2 regions of the Kitasatospora sp. NPDC093102 genome follow, and region 2 is predicted to be linked to the other one. Evidence: riboswitches for the same ligand, from Rfam matches in the RefSeq annotation. Region 2 holds a riboswitch; the other holds the start of a gene.
The links. Region 2 has a riboswitch for glycine ahead of gcvP (aminomethyl-transferring glycine dehydrogenase). Riboswitches for the same ligand answer to the same signal wherever they lie in the genome.

Region 1 (3,398 bases), on a different contig from region 2:
GACGTTGGCGTGCTCGGCGCCGAACAGGGCCTTGATGCGGTCGATCGCGATCTGCTCGACCACGTCGACGTGCTCGCAGCCACCGTAGTAGCGGCGGCCGGGGTAGCCCTCCGCGTACTTGTTGGTGAGCACCGAGCCCTGGGCCTCCATGACCGCCACCGGGGCGAAGTTCTCGGAGGCGATCATCTCCAGGGTGGTCTGCTGGCGGTGCAGCTCGGCGTCGACCGCGGCGGCGATCTCCGGGTCGAGGGCGTGCAGGGACTGGTTCAGAACCGTCATGGTGTGGTCTTCCCGGGGAGGAGAGGCGGGGGTGCCGCGCGAAGCGCGCCCTTGGAAGGGTGGTGGTGGTGACGGGTGGGCCGTGGAGGAGCGGGGCGGCCGTGGTGCTGCGGCCGCCCCCGCGGGGCTCAGGCCGAGTGGGTGAGCTTGTCGTACTCGTCGGCGCTGAGCAGCTCGTCGGTGGCCTCGACGCGCACCTTGAACAGCCAGCCGCCCTCGAACGGGGCGCTGTTGACCAGGGCGTTGTCGTCCAGGACGTCCTGGTTGACCTCGGTGATCTCGCCGGTCACCGGGGAGTACAGGTCGCTGACCGACTTGGTGGACTCCAGCTCGCCGCAGGTCTCGCCGGCGGTCACGGTGTCGCCGACCTCGGGCAGCTGCACGTAGACGATGTCACCGAGGGCGTCGGCGGCGTGCTTGGTGATGCCGACCGTGGAGACACCGTCCTCGGCGGCGGTCAGCCACTCGTGCTCCTTGGTGTACTGCAGGTGCTGGGGGTTGCTCATGGCGTCATTCTCCAGGATGGGAAGCGGGCACGGCGAAGCGGGCCGTCACTCGGACGGCTGCGACGTGCGGGTACGGGGGAAAGGCGGGCCCGGGAGGCCTCAGCGGGCGCGCTTGTAGAACGGCAGCGCGACGACCTGGACGGGCTCGTGCTTGCCGCGCACGTCCACCGCCACGGTGGTGCCGGGGGCGGCGTTGGCGGCGTCGACGTAGGCGATCGCGATCGGCTTGCCCAGGGTCGGGGACGGCGCGCCGGAGGTGATCCGGCCGATCGGCTCGCCCTCGGTGGAGACCACGGTGTACTCGGCGCGCGGCACCCGCTTGCCCTCGGAGACCAGGCCGACCAGCACCTTCGGCGGGTTGGTCTCGGCCGCGGCGGCGGCCTGCTCCAGCGCCTTGCGGCCGACGAAGGCGCCCTCGTTGGTGGTCTTGTCGAAGCGGACGACCCGGCCCAGGCCGGCGTCGAACGGGGTGAGGTCGGTGGACAGCTCGTGCCCGTACAGCGGCATGCCGGCCTCCAGGCGCAGCGTGTCGCGGCAGGACAGGCCGCACGGGACCAGGCCGTGGCCCTCGCCGGCGGCGGTCAGCGCCTGCCAGACCGGCTCGGCGTCGGCCGGGTGGCAGAAGATCTCGAAGCCGTCCTCGCCGGTGTAGCCGGTGCGGGCGAGCAGCACGTTGCGGCCGGCCACCTGGGCCGGGAGGATCGCGTAGTACTTCAGGCCGGGCAGGTCGGCGTCGGTGGTCTTCGCCAGGATGCCGGTGGCCTCCGGGCCCTGGACGGCGATCAGCGCGTAGGTGTCGCGGTCGTCGGTGACGACGGCGTCGAAGCCCTTGGCGCGGGCGATCAGCTCGTCGAGGACCAGCTGGGCGTTGGAGGCGTTGGCGACGACCAGGAAGGCGTCCTCGCGCAGGCGGTAGACGATCAGGTCGTCCAGGATGCCGCCGTCCTCGGCGCAGATCATGGTGTAGCGGGCGCGCAGCACGCCCAGCGCGGAGACGAAGCCGACCAGCGCGTGGTCCAGCATCTCGCCGGCCTGCGGGCCGGTGACGGTGATCTCGCCCATGTGTGAGAGGTCGAACAGACCGGCCTTGGTGCGGACGGCGAGGTGCTCCTCGCGCTCGCTGCCGTAGCGCAGCGGCATGTCCCAGCCGGCGAAGTCGGTCATGGTCGCGCCGAGGGCGCGGTGCAGCGCGTCGAGCGCGGTCAGGCGGAGGGACGACATGGCCAGGAACTCCTCGGTCGGGGCACTCAGGGGTGCACGCGCCGGGACCGGACCCGCTCGGGGCCGACCCTGCGCGCGGGCATGCGGCGGCGTGGGTCTCCCCATCTGTCGTCGAACCTGAGAGCTTCACCGCCCACCTGCCCACAGCTGTTTCCAGCTTGGGGGACAGCATGGCGGCTTGCACCGTGGGTGGGCGCACGACAGGGCCGGGCGCCGCTTTCCAGATGTGCCTAACCCGTGCGGTAGGGGTGCCTGAGAGATTCCGGGGAGGACTTGCTCCTTCGGCGCCGGCTGTGCCTGAGCGGCACTCCGGGCTCTCCCGCGCGGGTTCGAGCGGCCGGTATGGAGTTGTGGGGGCCCGCGGCGCATGCCGTCGGACGGGCACATCATGGCACGTCCGGGACGGCGAGGGGAGGGGGGACCCGGTCACACCGCCCGGCACCCGAACACGAGCCCTAACCTCACCTCCCGCACGCCTCTAGACTGCTGCGCGTCGGCACAGCAGAGGGCGGCCGAACGGCAGAGGGCGGAATCGGCGGCGCATGGGGTACCCGGTGGAGCAGCAGCAGGGGTGGGGCGGACCGGAGGAGGCGCCGGCGGGCGGCTCCTGGCCGGCCAACGAGCTTGAGCAGGTGCTGACCGCGGCCCTGGGCGACCCGGGCGCGACGCCGCGGGTGATCGAGGTGCTGGCCCGCAGTCAGGTGTGGGTGCCGCTGCCGGCCGGGGCCGACCCGCAGGGGCAGTCGCTGGACTTGCCGACCATCGAGCTGGGCGGCGACCTGTACGTGCCGGTGTTCTCCTCGCAGGAGGTGTTCCTCCAGCAGGCGCCGGGGATGGCCTTCGTGATCGCGCCGGTCCGGGAGTTCGCCCGCGGGCTGCCGCTGGGCCTGGGCATCGCGGTGAACCCGGAGGCGGCGGTGGGCATCCCGGTGCCGCCGCAGGGGGTCGCCGAGCTGCGCCGCGGTCCGCGCGAGGACCGCTGGGAGGCCGCTGCCGACGCTTCGGAGCCGACCGGCGGGCGGGTGGCGCTGCGCGAGCCGGTGCCGGGCGAGGACCCGGAGCACTTCCTGGCCGCCTGCCGGATCGAACTGTCGGTGCTGCCCGGGGTGCTGACCGCCCGCAGGGCGCTGGCCAGCGTCGAGGGCGAGCCGACCGTGATGTTCGTGGGCGTCCAGTTGGACCCCGCGGCACCGGCCGATCCGGCTGCGGTGAACGAGGCACTCGGGCGAGCGCTGGGAACCGCGCCGCTGCCCGGAGGCGTCCACCTCGTACTGCTCGACCTCGCCGACGACCCGGTGGTCGAGTGGCTGCTCACCCGGGTGATGCCCTTCTACACGAGGGTTTGAGCGGGGTTCGTATCAAAGGCACGTCGCCGTGGCGGTGGCCGGTGCC
Region 2 (3,398 bases):
CGCCGTCGACCAGGGTCTTCACCACGACCACGCGCATGCCGGCCATCACCGCGGAGGCCGCGTTGGTGCCGTGCGCCGAGGACGGGATCAGGCAGACGTCGCGCTGGGTGTCGCCGTTGGCGTGGTGGTAGGCGCGCACGGCGAGCAGGCCGGCCAGCTCGCCCTGCGAACCCGCGTTCGGCTGGATCGACACGGCGTCGTAGCCGGTCACCTCGACCAGCTGCTGCTCCAGCTGGCGGATCAGGGTCAGGAAGCCCTGGGCCTGGTCGATCGGCGCGAAGGGGTGCAGCTGGCCGAACTCCGGCCAGGTCACCGCCTCCATCTCGGTGGTCGCGTTGAGCTTCATGGTGCAGGAGCCCAGCGGGATCATGCCGCGGTCCAGCGCGTAGTCCCGGTCCGACAGGCGGCGCAGGTAGCGCAGCATGGCGGTCTCCGAGCGGTGGCTGTGGAAGACCGGGTGGGTCAGGTACTCGTCCTCGCGCAGCAGCGCGGCGGGCAGCGCCTCGGCGGCCTCGGCGACCTCGACGGCGGGGACGCCGAACGCGGCCCAGACGCCGGCCAGGTGTTCGCGGGTGGTGGTCTCGTCGGTGGAGACGGAGATCCGGTCCGCGCCGTCCTGGTGGACGTTGATGCCGTTGGCGCGGGCAGCGGCGGCGATCTCGGCGGCGCGGCCCGGGACGACGGCGGTGACGGTGTCGAAGAACTCGCCGTGCAGCAGCTCGACGCCGCCGGCCCGCAGGCCTTCGGCGAGGGCGGCGGCGTAGCGGTGGGTACGGCGGGCGATGTCGGCCAGGCCGTCCGGGCCGTGGTAGACGGCATACATCGAGGCCATCACGGCGAGCAGCACCTGGGCGGTGCAGATGTTGCTGGTGGCCTTCTCGCGGCGGATGTGCTGCTCGCGGGTCTGCAGCGCCAGGCGGTAGGCGCGGTTGCCGTCCGCGTCGACGGAGACGCCGACCAGGCGGCCGGGCAGCGAGCGGGCGTACTCGGCGCGCACCGACAGGTAGCCGGCGTGCGGGCCGCCGAAGCCCATCGGCACGCCGAAGCGCTGCGAGGTGCCGCAGGCGATGTCGGCGCCCAGCGCACCCGGGGACTTGAGCAGGGTCAGCGCGAGCAGGTCGGCGGCGACGGCGACGATCGCGCCCAGACCGTGCGCCTGCTCGATCAGCGGGGCGAGGTCGCGGACCACGCCGGTGGCACCCGGGTACTGGAGCAGCACGCCGAAGACACCGCGCTCGGCGATCTCGGCCGGGATGCCCTCGGACAGGTCGGCGACGACGACCTCGACGCCGGTCGGCACGGCGCGGGTGTTGATCACCGCGACGGTCTGCGGCAGGGTCTCGGCGTCGACCAGGAAGACGCCGCCCTTGACCTTGGTGACGCGGCGGGCCAGCGCCATCGCCTCGGCGGCCGCGGTGCCCTCGTCCAGCAGCGAGGAGCCGGAGGTCGGCAGGCCGGTCAGGTCGGAGACCACGGTCTGGAAGTTGAGCAGCGCCTCCAGGCGGCCCTGCGAGATCTCCGGCTGGTACGGGGTGTAGGCGGTGTACCAGGCCGGGTTCTCCATGACGTTGCGCAGGATCACCGGCGGGGTGAACGTGCCGTAGTAGCCCAGGCCGATCATCGGCTGGAGCACCTGGTTGCGGCCGGCCAGCTCGCGCAGCTCGGCGAGGACCTGGGCCTCGGTCCGGCCCGCGGGCAGGTCCAGGGCGGTGATGGAGCGGATCGCCTCGGGCACCGCGGTGGCGGCGAGCTCGTCCAGCGAGCCGTAGCCGACGGACGCCAGCATCTTCTCCTGCGCGGGGGCGTCGGGGCCGATGTGGCGGTTCTCGAAGGGGCTGGCCAGCTCAAGCTCGGTGAGGGTCGAGGCGCCGGTGGGGCGTCCCGCGTTCGGCTGGGCGTTCATGGTGGTCGAGGCCTCCTGGTCACGGACCGGCGGGGGTACGCACGCCGGCCGGCCTTCACCGCTGCGGACAGCGGACCAGCCTGGGCGAGCGAACCCGACAGGCCTCCCCCTCTGTCATCGGGACCTGAGAGCTTCACCCGCACGGGGCGCTGTGGGCGCTCCGCCGGCTTGCACCGTCGGTGAGGGTGGTGATCGCCGGCTCCCGTGCCGACGCCCCTGCCCTGCTTTCCAGAGTGACCTACCCCACACGGTACGGATGCCTGAGAGATTCCGGGGAGGAGTTGCTCCTTCGGCGCTCCGACCAGCGGTTTTCGCAGTCGGAGACTCTCCCGAGCGGGCTCTGCGGTCGTCGCCCAGGGTACCAGCGGGAGGCCCCCCGATCACGGGTGCGTCAGGTCACTCGGGGTCTACGCGCGTCCCCCGGACGGTCCAACGAGCAGCCCGTCCGGCGCACCCCGGTCGCACCCGTCCGATTCATGGCTTTTGGTGTGAAGTGATGGACGGAACGGGCGCTTCGACCGCCTTCCTGCGGGAGTTCCGCAGGCCCAGTGCACGGGAGGAAAGAGTGCAGACCGACATCGACCCGCGGGACCTCATCGGTCACAAAGCCGTCGACCGCAACGGAGACAAGATCGGCACGGTCGACGAGGTCTACCTGGACGACGCCACCGGCCGGCCCGAGTGGGCCGCGGTCCGGACCGGCATCTTCGGCCGGGACGCCTTCGTCCCGCTGACCACGAGTGAGTTCTCCGGCGACGAACTCCGGGTGCCGTACGACAAGTCACTGGTGAAGGAGTCGCCGGACTTCGGCGTCGGCCAGCACCTGTCACCCGCCCAGGAGCTCCAGCTCTACCGCTACTACGGGCTCGACACCCTGGCGGACGGCCGCCCGGACGGCAATGACGTGAGCCACGCCGAGCAGCCCGACCTCGACTTCGGCACCACCGCGGCCGCCACCACGACGGCCGCGGCAGCCCCGGCCAAGTCGCTCACCTTCCACACCTCCGAGCACTCCCCCGAAGCCGCCCCGGCCAGAACCCCCGCTGCCGCTGCACCCCCAATCGCCGACACACCCAGGACCCCCCCGGAGGCCGACATGCGGAACCTCGGCACCCCCACGGCTGCCACCACCTTCCCGCCGGCCGCGCCCCCCGCCGCCCCCGCCGACGCACCTGCCGCACCCACTGCGGGACCGAGGCCGCAGCCGCAGCCCACCTCCACACCCGCCGCGGGGCCAAGGCTGCATCCCACCTCCGCCCCCACCGCGACACCCGCCACACCCGCCGCGGGACCGAGGCCGCATCCCGCATCCACCCCCACCGACGCGCCTGCCACACCCGCCGCGGGACCAAGGGGGCTGCATCCCACCTCCGCTCCCACCGCGACACCCGCCACACCCGCCACACCCGCCGCGGAACCGAGGCCACATCCCACCTCCACCCCCACCGCCGCCCCCACCGCGGGACCAAGGCTGCATCCCACCGCCACACCCGCC

Region 1: linked by a shared signal. The riboswitch ahead of gcvT (glycine cleavage system aminomethyltransferase GcvT) and the one ahead of gcvP (aminomethyl-transferring glycine dehydrogenase) in region 2 are both predicted to bind glycine.

What each region holds. Positions count from the first base shown of each region.
Region 1 is NZ_JBFBFA010000003.1:426,654-430,051, forward strand. Features, by position in the region: gene glyA (serine hydroxymethyltransferase) at 1-279, opposite strand, end outside; gene gcvH (glycine cleavage system protein GcvH) at 408-785, opposite strand; gene gcvT (glycine cleavage system aminomethyltransferase GcvT) at 885-2,006, opposite strand; glycine riboswitch at 2,237-2,338, opposite strand; gene AB0O11_RS07530 (enhanced serine sensitivity protein SseB C-terminal domain-containing protein) at 2,549-3,352, shown strand.
Region 2 is NZ_JBFBFA010000036.1:64,530-67,927, forward strand. Features, by position in the region: gene gcvP (aminomethyl-transferring glycine dehydrogenase) at 1-1,903, opposite strand, end outside; glycine riboswitch at 2,142-2,245, opposite strand; partial or broken gene AB0O11_RS30600 (PRC-barrel domain-containing protein) at 2,469-2,774, shown strand; gene AB0O11_RS30605 (YsnF/AvaK domain-containing protein) at 2,808-3,398, shown strand, end outside.